Linked DNA regions of Rhodovastum atsumiense. The protein of the gene in region 3 binds, or shares a complex with, the protein of the main gene of each other region. Links are inferred from orthologs where the notes say so. Each region holds a gene or a part of one and is shown on either strand. Other genes may lie near its edges.

Region 1 (2,859 bases), 1.2 Mb from region 3 along the record:
TTCAATACCAACCACGGCGAATTCGGCGAGGCTGCGCCGCAGCCGGGCGATCGCCTCGGCCCGGGTGGGCGCGTGGACGATCAGCTTGGCCACCATGCTGTCGTAATAGGGCGGCACCACGTAGCCGGCATAGAGCGCGGAATCGACCCGCACCCCCAGCCCCCCGGGCGCGTGGAACGCGGTCACCCGACCCGGGGTGGGCATGAAGGTTTCCGGGTTTTCGGCGGTGATGCGGCACTCGATGGCGTGGCCGGTGAAGGCGATCTCCGACTGTTCGTAGGAGAGCCGGCGGCCGGCGGCGATGCGGATCTGTTCGCGCACCAGGTCGACGCCGCAGACCATTTCGGTCACCGGGTGCTCGACCTGCAGGCGGGTGTTCATCTCGATGAAGGCGAAATGCCCGTCCTGGTAGAGGAATTCCAGCGTGCCGGCGTTGCGGTAGCCAAGCTGGCTGAGCGCCGCCGTGACGGTGGACCCAAGGGCATCGCGCTGGCCCGGGGTCAGGGCGGGGGAGCCGGCCTCTTCCAGCAATTTCTGGTGGCGCCGCTGCAGGCTGCAGTCGCGTTCGCCGAAATGCACGACCTGGCCGAAATTGTCCGCCAGGATCTGCAGCTCGATATGGCGCGGCCGGTCGAGGTATTTTTCCATGTAGACGGCGTCGTTGCCGAACGCCGCGCGGGCTTCGGTGCGGGCGAGCTGCCACGCCTCCTCCAGCTCGTCGGGGCCCGCCGCCACCTTCATGCCGCGCCCGCCACCACCGGCCGCCGCCTTGATCAGCACCGGATAGCCGATATCGCTGGCGATGCGCCGCGCCTCGTCGATGTCGGCGATCGCCCCCGCCGAGCCCGGCACCAGTGGCACGCCGAGCGCGCCCATCGCCGCCTTGGCCGCGATCTTGTCGCCCATCATGCGGATATGCGCAGGCGACGGCCCGATGAAGGTCAGGCCGTGCGCCTCCACCATCTCGGCGAAGGAAGCGTTCTCGGAGAGGAACCCGTAGCCGGGGTGGATGGCATCCGCCCCGGTGATGGTGGCCGCCGAGAGGATCGACGGCACGTTGAGGTAGGAATCGCGGGCAGCCGGCGGGCCGATGCAGACGCTCTCGTCGGCGAGGCGCACATGCATGGCGGCGGCGTCGGCGGTGGAATGCACCGCGACGGTGCGGATGCCCATCTCGCGGCAGGCGCGCTGAATTCGCAGCGCGATCTCGCCCCGGTTGGCGATCAGGATCTTCTGGAACACGGTGCCCGCGTCCTCGGGCTATTCGAGGATCAGCAGAGGCTGGCCGTACTCGACCGGCGCACCCGACCCGATCAGGATGCGCGTGACCGTGCCCGCCTTCGGCGCCTTGATCTGATTGAAGGTCTTCATGGCCTCGATCAGCATCAGCGTCTGCCCCGCGGCCACGGTCTGGCCGGCGGTGACGAAGGGCTGCGACCCTGGCTCGGGCGAGAGATAGGCGACGCCGACCATCGGGCTGAGCACCGCGCCGGGATGCTGCGATTCATCCGCCGGCGGGGCCGGGTTGGCCGAGGGGCCGGCGGTGGCGACCGGCGGCGCCACCGTAACCGGGGCGGCAACCGGGACGGTGGAGACCGGCGCCGGGGCGGCGGGCGGATGCGCCCGGGCCACGCGGACGCGGCCATCCTTGCCCTCGATCTCGATCTCGGTCAGCCCCGTCTCGGTCAGGATCAGCGCGAGCTGCCTCACCGTCTCCGGGTCAATACTGACGGCGTTCATTCGTCGGGCGCCTCCAGAAGGTCGGCCATGGCGGTCAGCGCCAGCTTGTATCCGTTGATTCCGAGGCCGCAGATCACACCCACCGCCGCCTTCGAAACATAGGAGTGCTGCCGGAACTCTTCGCGCCGGTGAATATTCGTGACATGCACCTCGATGACCGGCAGCTCGGTCGCCAGCAGGGCGTCCATGAGCGCGATCGAGGTGGTGGTGTAGCCGGCCGGGTTGATGATGATGCCAGCGGCACGGCCACGGCATTCCTGCACCCAGGACACCAGTTCGCCTTCGCCGTTGGTCTGGCGGAAATCGATGGCGAGCCCGAGCTGATCGGCGATTTCGGCGCAGAGCGCCTCCACGTCGTCCAGCGTCGCGCTGCCATAAAGATGTGGCTGACGCAGCCCGAGCATGTTCATGTTCGGGCCGTTGAAGACGGCGATCAGCGGCAGGGAGGGTCCGGGCGACATGGCGGCGCCCCCTAGCACGGGTACAGCGTCGCATCAATGCGTGGCGGCATGGCCGCCCATGCAACCCGGCATCGGCCGGACGCTCGCTTGTTCGCAACGGGGCCGATCCCCATACTCGACACCATGGGAGAGCAAGACCTGACGCTCACATTGAACGGTGAGCCCCACGTGCTGGACGGGCGCCTGACGGTGACCGGCCTGCTCGAGCGGATCGGACTCGACCCGCGCAAGGTCGCGGTCGAGCGCAACCGGGAGATCGTGCCACGCTCGGCCTATGCCGGAACCTGGCTGGCCCCCGGCGACTCCCTCGAGATCGTGCATTTCATCGGCGGAGGCTGAACATGGATGGCCACATCCAGACGACGGACGGCCAGACGGAGGATGACGGCTGGACCGTCGCGGGACGGCGTTTCCGCTCGCGGCTGATCGTGGGCACCGGCAAATACAAGGACCTGGAGGAAACCGCCGCGGCGATCGCGGCGAGCGGGGCGGAAATGGTCACCGTGGCGGTGCGCCGGGTGAACCTCGCCGATCCCAAGGCGCCGATGCTGCAGGATTATGTCGACCCCCGCAAATACACATACCTGCCCAACACCGCGGGCTGCCACACCGCCGAGGACGCGGTGCGCACCCTGCGGCTGGCGCGCGAGGCCGGCGG
Region 2 (3,179 bases), 2.5 Mb from region 3 along the record:
ACCGCCCGCGGTGGTCTACGCGCCGCCGCCCCGCGTGATCTATGCCCCGCCGCCGGTGGTGTACGCGCCGCCGCCGCCCCCGGCCTATTACGGCTGGTAAGCCGGATCGATCGATGCCCGACGCACCCCTGGCGTGCATCGGGCGGGGCGCCTACCACTCGGACAGCATCACCTGCGCTTCCAGATCGGCGGCAAGGGCCCGGCTGCGACGGGCCATCTCCTCCTGGGCGCTCTTTGCCTCGTCCAGCTCCGCCGTCCAGCCATCCTGCGGCGCGTAGCCGATCACCCGCTTCGTTGTCTCGATGTCCCAGGGCATGCCGGGATTGTCGCTCATCAGATTGAGCACGGCGAAGTCCACGCCCTCGGCCAACACGGCGCGCTCATGCGCCTGGCAGAGATCCCTGTCGGACAGCCACATCTGCTGGCCCCAGCGCCCCATCGTCATGTGCGGCCCCGGGCGATTGCCGGGAACCGGCTGATTCCAGCCGATGCGAAAGGCAATGAAGCCGACCCCCTGCTGGGCGACATCCCAGCCCAGGCGTTCGCCCGCCAGCTTCGACATGCCGTAGGGCGTCAGCGGATGCGGGGTCAGGTCCGGGGTGATCGTCACCCCGGCGAAGCGATACCCCACCATCACCCAGTTCGAACTGGCGAAGATTACCCGCCTCGCCCCGTGCCGGCGCGCCGCGCGCAACACGTTGGCGGTCATGTCGATGTTCTCCTGCGCCATGCGCCAGTCGCCGAACTGCGAGCCATGGCCGGCCAGATGGATCACCGCATCCACCCCGGCGAAGCTGGCGGCCCAGGTGTCGTCGTACTGCAGCAGATCGGCGGCGATCACGCCCGGCATGGCGCTGCGATCGAGCCGGCGCAGGGTCCAACCCAGGCCCACGCAGTGCGCGCTCAGCTTGCGGCCGATATTGCCGGCCGCACCGGTGATGGCAACGATGCGGGACATCCGCTCCTCCCTGAATGAGACGGGGGGGGAAGAGTGGCACGGTTTCGAGGATCATGCGCGTTGGGGCTTTGCCCCAAACCCGACCAGGAGGCTTTGCCTCCTGGACCTCCACCAAGGGCCAGAGGCCCTTGGATCCCATATCTTTTGCCGCGCAGCGCGATGGGGGTGCAGGGGCCTTGTGGCCCCTGCCGGGTCGAGGGCAGAGCCCTCGCCTTGCCTTAGGCCGGCAGTTCCCGTCCCATTTCCAGGAACTTCTCCCGCCGCTTCGCCTGGAGTGCCGCCGGCTCCAGCGCCAGCAACGGCGTCAGCGCCGCCTGCACCGCATTGCCCACCGCGGTGATCGCCGCGGCCGGATCGCGATGAGCGCCGCCCAGCGGTTCGGGCACGACCGTGTCGATCAGCTTCAGCCGCCGCAGGTCCTCGGCGGTCAGCTTGAGCGCCTCGGCGGCGACGGAGGCCTGGGCCGCGTCCTTCCACAGGATCGCGGCGCAGCCTTCCGGCGAAATGACCGAGTAGATGGAATGCTCCAGCATCAGCACGGCATCGCCCGCGGCGAGCGCGATCGCCCCGCCCGAGCCGCCTTCGCCGATGATGGTCGCGACCACCGGCACCGGCGCTTCCAGGCAGGCCTCGATCGACCGGGCGATCGCCTCGGCCTGGCCGCGGGCTTCCGCCTCGATGCCGGGGAAGGCGCCGGCGGTGTCGACGAAGGTCAGCACCGGCAGGCCGAAGCGGCCGGCCAACTGCATCAGCCGGCGTGCCTTGCGGTAGCCCTCGGGCCGGGCCATGCCGAAATTATGCGCGACACGGCTCTCGGTGTCGGACCCCTTCTCGGTGCCGAGCACCATCACCGAACGGCCGCGGAACCGCCCGAGCCCGCCGAGCACCGCCCGGTCCTCGGCAAAGGCGCGGTCGCCGGCCAGCGGCGTCCAGTCGGTGATCAGCGAGGCGATGTAATCATTCGCCTTCGGCCGGTCGGGATGGCGGGCGACCTGCGTCTTCTGCCAGGGCGTCAGCTTCGCATAGGTGGCGCGCAGCTGACGGTCGGCTTTCTCGGTCAGCTTGCCGACCTCCTCGGCGATGTTGAGGCCCTCGGCCTCCGACATCTTCCGCAGCTCTTCGATCTTGCTCTCGAGCTCGGCGATCGGCTTCTCGAAATCCAGGAAATGGCGCATGAGCGGCCCTTTAACACCTGCGGAACGGCAGGTCAGCCCCCGGCGGACGCGCCCTCGGCCCGCCGGGCGAGCGGGTGGTGCGCTTCCACCAGGCGCTGCAGCCGCTCGGCCAGCACGTGGGTATAAATTTCGGTCGTGGCGATATCGGCGTGACCGAGCAGCATCTGCAAGCTGCGCAGGTCGGCGCCGCGGGCAAGCATGTGGCTGGCGAAGGAATGGCGCAGCACGTGCGGCGAGACCCGTTCCGGATCCAGGCCGGCATCCAGCGCCACCTGCTTGAGAATCTGCGCGAAACCCTGCCGGGTCAGCGCACGGCGGGGATCGCGGCCGGGGAACAGCCATCCCCCCTTTCCACCTTTCCGGACGCCCCCTTCCGCGGCGATCAGTGCAGCGGCGGCGTCACGGGCGGCATCGGACAGCGGCACCAGCCGCTCGCGGCCGCCCTTGCCGCGCACCAGCAGCACCGTGGCATCACCGGACAGCGCCGCACGCGGCAGCGCCAGCAGCTCCGAAACGCGCAGCCCGGTGGCATACAGGATCTCCAGCGCCGCGGTCATCACCAGCGCCTGCCGACCCTCGCGCCCGGCAGCGGCGGCAAGCAAGGCGTCGACCTCCGCCTCGGTCAGGAATTTCGGCAGGGGGCTGGGCTGCTTCGGGCTGTCGAGCAGACTGGTGGGATCATCGGCGCGCAGACCGTCGCGCAGCAGGAACCGGTAGAACTGCCGCAGCGCCGAGAGACGGCGCGCCGCCGAGCGGGCGGACAGCCCGCTGGCGGCAAGCCACGAAAGATAGGCGCGCAGCAGCTCCGGCCCGGCAGCGACCAGGGCCTCGCCACGCCGTGCGGCGAAGCCGGCGGCATCGAGCAAGTCGGAACGATAGGCCGCCACCGTGTTGGCGGCGGCCCCGCGCTCGGCCAGCAGCATCTCCAGGAAGGCCTCGAGATGCCTGTCCATGGCTCAGCCGCCGCGCGGGGCGAAACGATCGTTCGGCAACACTTTCTGGATCTGCTTGGCCACCGGCGTGGGCGGGAAGGCCCCCAGGGTGAG
Region 3 (3,269 bases):
GATCAGGTGCACCGGGCGGTCGCCCCAGGTGTCGAGATGCTCGGCCAGGACCTGCCCGGCACCGGGATTGTGCCCGCCATCCAGCCATAGCTCCCAGCCCGGCGGCAGCGTCGCGGCGAGGCGCCCGGTCAGGCGCTGCAGCCGCGCCGGCCAGGAGACCGTGGCGAGGCCGCGGCCGATCGCCTCGGCGCCGAAGCCCAGCCCGGCAGCGCGGATGGCCGCCACGGCGATGCCGGCATTGTCGGCTTGGTGCGGGCCGGGCAGACCCGGCGGCGGCAGCTCGAGCGAGCCCGCCGCGTCGGCGTAGAGCAGTCCGGACGCGGTGCGGGCGATGCGCCAGTCGCGGTCGCGTTGCAGCAGGCGGGCGCCGGTGCGGGCGGCTTCCTGCCGCAGCACCTCCGCCGCTTCCGGCAGTTGCACCCCGGTGGCGACGGGCACGCCGGGCTTCATGATGCCGGCCTTCTCGCCGGCGATCTGGGCGATGGTGTCGCCGAGGAAGTCGCGGTGGTCGAACGAGATCGAGGTGATCGCCGCGGCGGCGGGGGGCGGGATCAGGTTGGTGGCGTCGTAGCGTCCGCCCAGTCCCACTTCCAGCACCACCAGCCCGGCGGGGACGCGGGAGAACAGCAGGAAGGCGGCGGCGGTGATCACCTCGAAGACGGTGATCGGCGCGCCGGCATTGCGGCGCTCCACCTCCTCGATGGCGGTGGCCAGGGTGTCGTCGTCGACGATGCGGCCGGCCAGCCGGATGCGCTCGTTGAAGCGCACCAGGTGCGGCGAGGTGAAGACGTGCACCGGCGTCCCCGCCGCCTCGGCGATGGCGCGCAGGAAGGCGCAGGTGCTGCCCTTGCCGTTGGTGCCGGCGACGTGGATCACCGGAGGCAGGCGCCGCTCGGGATGGTCAAGCTTGCCCAGCAGCGCTTCCAGCCGGCCGAGGCTGAGGTCGATCAGGCGCGGATGCAACGCGTGCAGCCGCGCCACGATCTCGGCGAAGCGGCCCTCCCGGGGCGGGTTGTCGCTCATGGCGTGGTGGCGGGACGGGTCAGGCGGCGGCCGGCTGCGCCGGTTGTGCCGGCGGCTCTTCCGGGCCTTCCAGCAGCGGCGGCAGTTCCTTCACCCGCAGCAGGCCGATCAGCCGTCCGAGCGTCAACGGCAGGTCCTGGCGCCTCACCACCATGTCGACGATGCCGTGGCTGTAGAGGTACTCGGCGCGCTGGAAGCCGTCGGGCAGCTTCTCGCGCACGGTCTGCTCGATCACGCGGGCGCCGGCGAAGCCGATCTCGGCGTTCGGTTCGGCGATGTGCACGTCCCCGAGCATGGTGAAGCTCGCGGTCACGCCGCCGGTGGTCGGGTCGGTCAGCACGGTGATGAAGGGCAGGCCGGCTTCCTTCACCATCTGCGCCGCGATCACGGTGCGCGGCATCTGCATCAGGCTGACCGCGCCTTCCATCATGCGCGCCCCGCCCGAGGCGGTGTAGATCACCAGCGCCGCTTCCTGCAGCACGGCGAGCTTCGCCGCCGCGACGATGCCTTCGCCGACCGCGGCGCCCATCGAGCCGCCGATGAACTCGAAGGCCATGGCCGCGACCACGGTCTTCTGGCCACCGACCAGCCCGTGCGCCACCGCGAGCGCGTCATCGAGCCCGGTCTTCTCGCGGGCGTCGCGCAGGCGGTCGGTGTAGCGCTTGCCGTCACGGAAGCGCAGCGGATCAAGCGGCACCTTGGGCAGCTCGATGCGGGTATAGGCGCCGCCGTCGAAGGTCCAGGCCAGCCGTTCCTCGGCCGAGGCCCGCAGGTGGTGGCCGCAATGGCTGCACACCTTCAGGTTCCGGGCCAGCTCCGTATGGTACAGCATCTGCTGGCAGGCGGGGCATTGCACCCAGAGATTGTCGGGCACCTCGCGGCGGCCGAGCAGGGTGCGGATCTTCGGGCGGACGTATTCGGTCAGCCAGCTCATAGTCTTCTCCTCGGGGGCGGGAACGATCCCGCCCCAGCCCCTTCCCGTGGGGAAGGGGGGTCTTCTGTCAGGCGGTTACCCGTGCGGACCGGACGCCCTCGGCAAGGTCGCGGACCTGGTCGAGCACGAGGCGGATGGCGTCGGGGCGGGGATGGCCCTTCTCGTCCAGGTGCCCCGCCAGGGTGTCGATCAGCGACGACGCCACCACGGCGGCGTCGGCGGCGCGCACCGCGGCGGCGGCCTGGGCGGGGCTGCGCACGCCGAAGCCGATGGCGATCGGCAGGTCGGTGTGGCGGCGGATGCGCGGGATCGCGGCGGCGAGTTCGTCGGCGCTGGCGGTGCGCGTGCCGGTGATGCCGGTGATGCTGACGTAGTAGACGAAGCCCGAGCTGCCGTGCAGCACCTTGGGCAGGCGTTCGTCGTCGGTGGTGGGGGCGATCAGGCGGATGATGTCCAGGCCGCGCGCCGCCGCGTGCGGGGCGAGCAGGTCGGCTTCCTCGCTCGGCAGGTCGACCACGATCAGCCCGTCCGCCCCGGCCGCCGCGGCGTCGGTGCAGAAGCTTTCCGTCCCGTAGGACAGGATCGGGTTGAGGTAGCCCATCAGCACGATGGGGGTGGTGTCGTCCTCGCGGCGGAACTCGCGCACCATCGCCAGGGTGTGCGCCATGTTGGCGCCGGCGCTGAGGGCGCGCTTGCCGGCGAGCTGGATGGTCGGGCCGTCGGCCATCGGGTCGGTGAAGGGGCAGCCGATCTCGATCAGGTCGGCGCCCGCCGCCGGCATGCCGCGCAGCAGCGCCATCGAAGTGGCGGGGTCGGGGTCCCAGGCTTCCAGGAAGGTGATGAGCGCGCCGCGCCCTTCCTTGCGGAGGGCCGCGAATTTGGCGGCGATGCGGCTCATAATTTCACTCCCAGATGCTCGGCGACGGCGAAGATGTCCTTGTCGCCGCGGCCGGAGAGACCCATCAGCACGATCTTGTCCGGGGAGAGGGTGGGGGCGAGCTTCATCACCTGCGCCAGGGCATGGGCCGGCTCCAGGGCCGGAATGATACCTTCGGTGCGGGTGCAGAGCTGGAACGCCTCCAGCGCTTCCGTGTCGGTGGCGGCGACGTATTCGACGCGGCCGATGTCGTGCAGCCAGGAATGTTCGGGGCCGATGCCGGGGTAGTCGAGGCCGGCGCTGATGCTGTGTGCCTCGATGATCTGGCCGTCGTCGTCCTGCAGCAGGTAGGTGCGGTTGCCGTGCAGCACGCCCGGCCGGCCGCCGGCGAGGCTCGCCGCGTGTTCGCCGGTTTCCACGCCGCGCCCGGCTGCC
Region 4 (3,245 bases), 1.2 Mb from region 3 along the record:
TCCGCCAGACCAACGGCGAAGGCGAACTGGTGTCCTGGGTGCAGGAATGCCGTGGCCGTGCCGCTGGCATCATCATCAACCCGGCCGGCTACACCACCACCTCGATCGCGCTCATGGACGCCCTGCTGGCGACCGAGCTGCCGGTCATCGAGGTGCATGTCACGAATATTCACCGGCGCGAAGAGTTCCGGCAGCACTCCTATGTTTCGAAGGCGGCGGTGGGTGTGATCTGCGGCCTCGGAATCAACGGATACAAGCTGGCGCTGACCGCCATGGCCGACCTTCTGGAGGCGCCCGACGAATGAACGCCGTCAGTATTGACCCGGAGACGGTGAGGCAGCTCGCGCTGATCCTGACCGAGACGGGGCTGACCGAGATCGAGATCGAGGGCAAGGATGGCCGCGTCCGCGTGGCCCGGGCGCATCCGCCCGCCGCCCCGGCGCCGGTCTCCACCGTCCCGGTTGCCGCCCCGGTTACGGTGGCGCCGCCGGTCGCCACCGCCGGCCCCTCGGCCAACCCGGCCCCGCCGGCGGATGAATCGCAGCATCCCGGCGCGGTGCTCAGCCCGATGGTCGGCGTCGCCTATCTCTCGCCCGAGCCAGGGTCGCAGCCCTTCGTCACCGCCGGCCAGACCGTGGCCGCGGGGCAGACGCTGATGCTGATCGAGGCCATGAAGACCTTCAATCAGATCAAGGCGCCGAAGGCGGGCACGGTCACGCGCATCCTGATCGGGTCGGGTGCGCCGGTCGAGTACGGCCAGCCTCTGCTGATCCTCGAATAGCCCGAGGACGCGGGCACCGTGTTCCAGAAGATCCTGATCGCCAACCGGGGCGAGATCGCGCTGCGAATTCAGCGCGCCTGCCGCGAGATGGGCATCCGCACCGTCGCGGTGCATTCCACCGCCGACGCCGCCGCCATGCATGTGCGCCTCGCCGACGAGAGCGTCTGCATCGGCCCGCCGGCTGCCCGCGATTCCTACCTCAACGTGCCGTCGATCCTCTCGGCGGCCACCATCACCGGGGCGGATGCCATCCACCCCGGCTACGGGTTCCTCTCCGAGAACGCTTCCTTCGCCGAGATGGTGGAGGCGCACGGCCTGACCTTCATCGGGCCGTCGCCTGCGCATATCCGCATGATGGGCGACAAGATCGCGGCCAAGGCGGCGATGGGCGCGCTCGGCGTGCCACTGGTGCCGGGCTCGGCGGGGGCGATCGCCGACATCGACGAGGCGCGGCGCATCGCCAGCGATATCGGCTATCCGGTGCTGATCAAGGCGGCGGCCGGTGGTGGCGGGCGCGGCATGAAGGTGGCGGCGGGCCCCGACGAGCTGGAGGAGGCGTGGCAGCTCGCCCGCACCGAAGCCCGCGCGGCGTTCGGCAACGACGCCGTCTACATGGAAAAATACCTCGACCGGCCGCGCCATATCGAGCTGCAGATCCTGGCGGACAATTTCGGCCAGGTCGTGCATTTCGGCGAACGCGACTGCAGCCTGCAGCGGCGCCACCAGAAATTGCTGGAAGAGGCCGGCTCCCCCGCCCTGACCCCGGGCCAGCGCGATGCCCTTGGGTCCACCGTCACGGCGGCGCTCAGCCAGCTTGGCTACCGCAACGCCGGCACGCTGGAATTCCTCTACCAGGACGGGCATTTCGCCTTCATCGAGATGAACACCCGCCTGCAGGTCGAGCACCCGGTGACCGAAATGGTCTGCGGCGTCGACCTGGTGCGCGAACAGATCCGCATCGCCGCCGGCCGCCGGCTCTCCTACGAACAGTCGGAGATCGCCTTCACCGGCCACGCCATCGAGTGCCGCATCACCGCCGAAAACCCGGAAACCTTCATGCCCACCCCGGGTCGGGTGACCGCGTTCCACGCGCCCGGGGGGCTGGGGGTGCGGGTCGATTCCGCGCTCTATGCCGGCTACGTGGTGCCGCCCTATTACGACAGCATGGTGGCCAAGCTGATCGTCCACGCGCCCACCCGGGCCGAGGCGATCGCCCGGCTGCGGCGCAGCCTCGCCGAATTCGCCGTGGTTGGTATTGAAACCACCGTGCCACTGCACCAGCGTATCGTCGAACATCCCGATTTCATCGCGGGGCAGTACACGATCCACTGGCTGGAGCGGTTTGTCTCGCAGCAGGGGTAATAAAGGAAGGCAAGGGCTCTGCCCTTGACCCGGCAGGGGCCACAAGGCCCCTGCACCCCAAAAGCGCTGCGCGGCACGTTCCTTCCCTTCGCCGCGCCGCTCAGGCAGTATCGTCCGATGTCCCGCCGTTCCTTCGAGGTTACGCCGGATCTGATGCTGCGCGCCTATCGCGCCGGACTGTTTCCCATGGCGGAGACACGGCGGGGCGATCGACTGTACTGGCTCGATCCCGAACAACGCGGCGTGCTGCCACTTGAGGGATTCCACCTCTCGCGGCGACTGCTGCGCACCGCGCTCAACGGCGGGTTCGAGGTGGTGGCCGACCGCGACTTCCCCTCCACCATCGCCGCCTGCGCCGAGGCGGCGCCAGGGCGGGAAGACACCTGGATCAATCCGGAAATAGAACGGCTTTTCACCGATCTGCACCGGCTGGGACACGCCCATTCCATCGAGTGCCGGCTGCATGGCTGCCTGGTGGGCGGGCTCTATGGGGTCGCACTGGGCGGCGCGTTCTTCGGCGAGAGCATGTTCAGCCGGGTTCGGGATGCCTCCAAGGTCGCCCTGGTGCATCTGGTGGCACGGCTGCGGCTCGGCGGGTTCACCCTGCTCGACACCCAGTTCGTCACCAGCCACCTGGCCCAGTTCGGCGCGATCGAGATTCCCCGCGACGCCTACAAGACCTTGCTCGCCCAGGCGGTGGATACGCCGGCACGCTGGATCCTCGAGGTGGATCCAGGTCGGCTGGAGGCCGAGATGCGGCTTCTGGCCGGGCGTGGCGGGGCTGGGGACGAGGCCGGAAAGGACTGAATTTCATGCGAAACCTGCCCAGGATGGGGGGATTGGCCGCGGGTGCGCTGGCCGCCCTGGTGATGGCCGTGGGGATCGCCCGCGCCGCGCCCCGGGACCGTCCCGTCTTCCCGCCCACGCGCGACGTCGCGGTGACCTACGCCACCTCCCTGCCGCAGCCGGGCGCGCCGAAGCAGGTGCTGCTGCGCTACTCGGCGGCATCCGGGCTGGTGCGCATCGATGGCGCCCTGCCGGGCTGGATCCTGGTCGATCCGCGTGAGCGCCGTGCCAGCGTGGTGATGGAACAGCTCGGGGT

What was found.
Region 1: the proteins of accD (region 3) and accB are in contact, whole or in part, in a solved structure (PDB 8UXZ), measured with the Escherichia coli proteins. The link is inferred for Rhodovastum atsumiense from one-to-one orthologs.
Region 2: the proteins of accD (region 3) and NBY65_RS25010 are in contact, whole or in part, in a solved structure (PDB 8UXZ), measured with the Escherichia coli proteins. The link is inferred for Rhodovastum atsumiense from one-to-one orthologs.
Region 4: the proteins of accD (region 3) and accC are in contact, whole or in part, in a solved structure (PDB 8UXZ), measured with the Escherichia coli proteins. The link is inferred for Rhodovastum atsumiense from one-to-one orthologs.

The regions. Positions count from the first base shown.
Region 1 is NZ_OW485601.1:1,825,699-1,828,557, forward strand. It holds accB (acetyl-CoA carboxylase biotin carboxyl carrier protein), read right to left. Parts: upstream 1,741-2,859; coding sequence 1,261-1,740; downstream 1-1,260. Other genes in the region: accC (acetyl-CoA carboxylase biotin carboxylase subunit), read right to left, coding at 1-1,242; aroQ (type II 3-dehydroquinate dehydratase), read right to left, coding at 1,737-2,201; thiS (sulfur carrier protein ThiS), read left to right, coding at 2,352-2,540; NBY65_RS08195 (thiazole synthase), read left to right, coding at 2,543-2,859. UniProt on the Escherichia coli protein: This protein is a component of the acetyl coenzyme A carboxylase complex; first, biotin carboxylase catalyzes the carboxylation of the carrier protein and then the transcarboxylase transfers the carboxyl group to form malonyl-CoA.
Region 2 is NZ_OW485601.1:5,552,946-5,556,124, reverse strand. The notes cover bases 156-3,060. They hold NBY65_RS25010 (acetyl-CoA carboxylase carboxyltransferase subunit alpha), read right to left. Parts: upstream 2,134-3,060; coding sequence 1,177-2,133; downstream 156-1,176. Other genes in these bases: NBY65_RS25005 (site-specific tyrosine recombinase XerD), read right to left, coding at 2,166-3,060; NBY65_RS25015 (NAD-dependent epimerase/dehydratase family protein), read right to left, coding at 156-958. Outside these bases: NBY65_RS25020 (hypothetical protein), read left to right, coding at 1-100; more of NBY65_RS25015, read right to left, coding at 152-155; more of NBY65_RS25005, read right to left, coding at 3,061-3,086; NBY65_RS25000 (hypothetical protein), read right to left, coding at 3,090-3,179. UniProt on the Escherichia coli protein: Component of the acetyl coenzyme A carboxylase (ACC) complex. First, biotin carboxylase catalyzes the carboxylation of biotin on its carrier protein (BCCP) and then the CO(2) group is transferred by the carboxyltransferase to acetyl-CoA to form malonyl-CoA.
Region 3 is NZ_OW485601.1:3,038,348-3,041,616, forward strand. What follows is about bases 1-2,995. They hold accD (acetyl-CoA carboxylase, carboxyltransferase subunit beta), read right to left. Parts: upstream 1,958-2,995; coding sequence 1,043-1,957; downstream 1-1,042. Other genes in these bases: NBY65_RS13740 (bifunctional folylpolyglutamate synthase/dihydrofolate synthase), read right to left, coding at 1-1,023; trpA (tryptophan synthase subunit alpha), read right to left, coding at 2,025-2,855; trpB (tryptophan synthase subunit beta), read right to left, coding at 2,852-2,995. In the rest of the region: more of trpB, read right to left, coding at 2,996-3,269.
Region 4 is NZ_OW485601.1:1,824,495-1,827,739, reverse strand. What follows is about bases 1-2,971. They hold accC (acetyl-CoA carboxylase biotin carboxylase subunit), read left to right. Parts: upstream 1-799; coding sequence 800-2,143; downstream 2,144-2,971. Other genes in these bases: NBY65_RS08165 (hypothetical protein), read left to right, coding at 2,956-2,971; aat (leucyl/phenylalanyl-tRNA--protein transferase), read left to right, coding at 2,261-2,950; accB (acetyl-CoA carboxylase biotin carboxyl carrier protein), read left to right, coding at 302-781; aroQ (type II 3-dehydroquinate dehydratase), read left to right, coding at 1-305. In the rest of the region: more of NBY65_RS08165, read left to right, coding at 2,972-3,245. UniProt on the Escherichia coli protein: This protein is a component of the acetyl coenzyme A carboxylase complex; first, biotin carboxylase catalyzes the carboxylation of the carrier protein and then the transcarboxylase transfers the carboxyl group to form malonyl-CoA.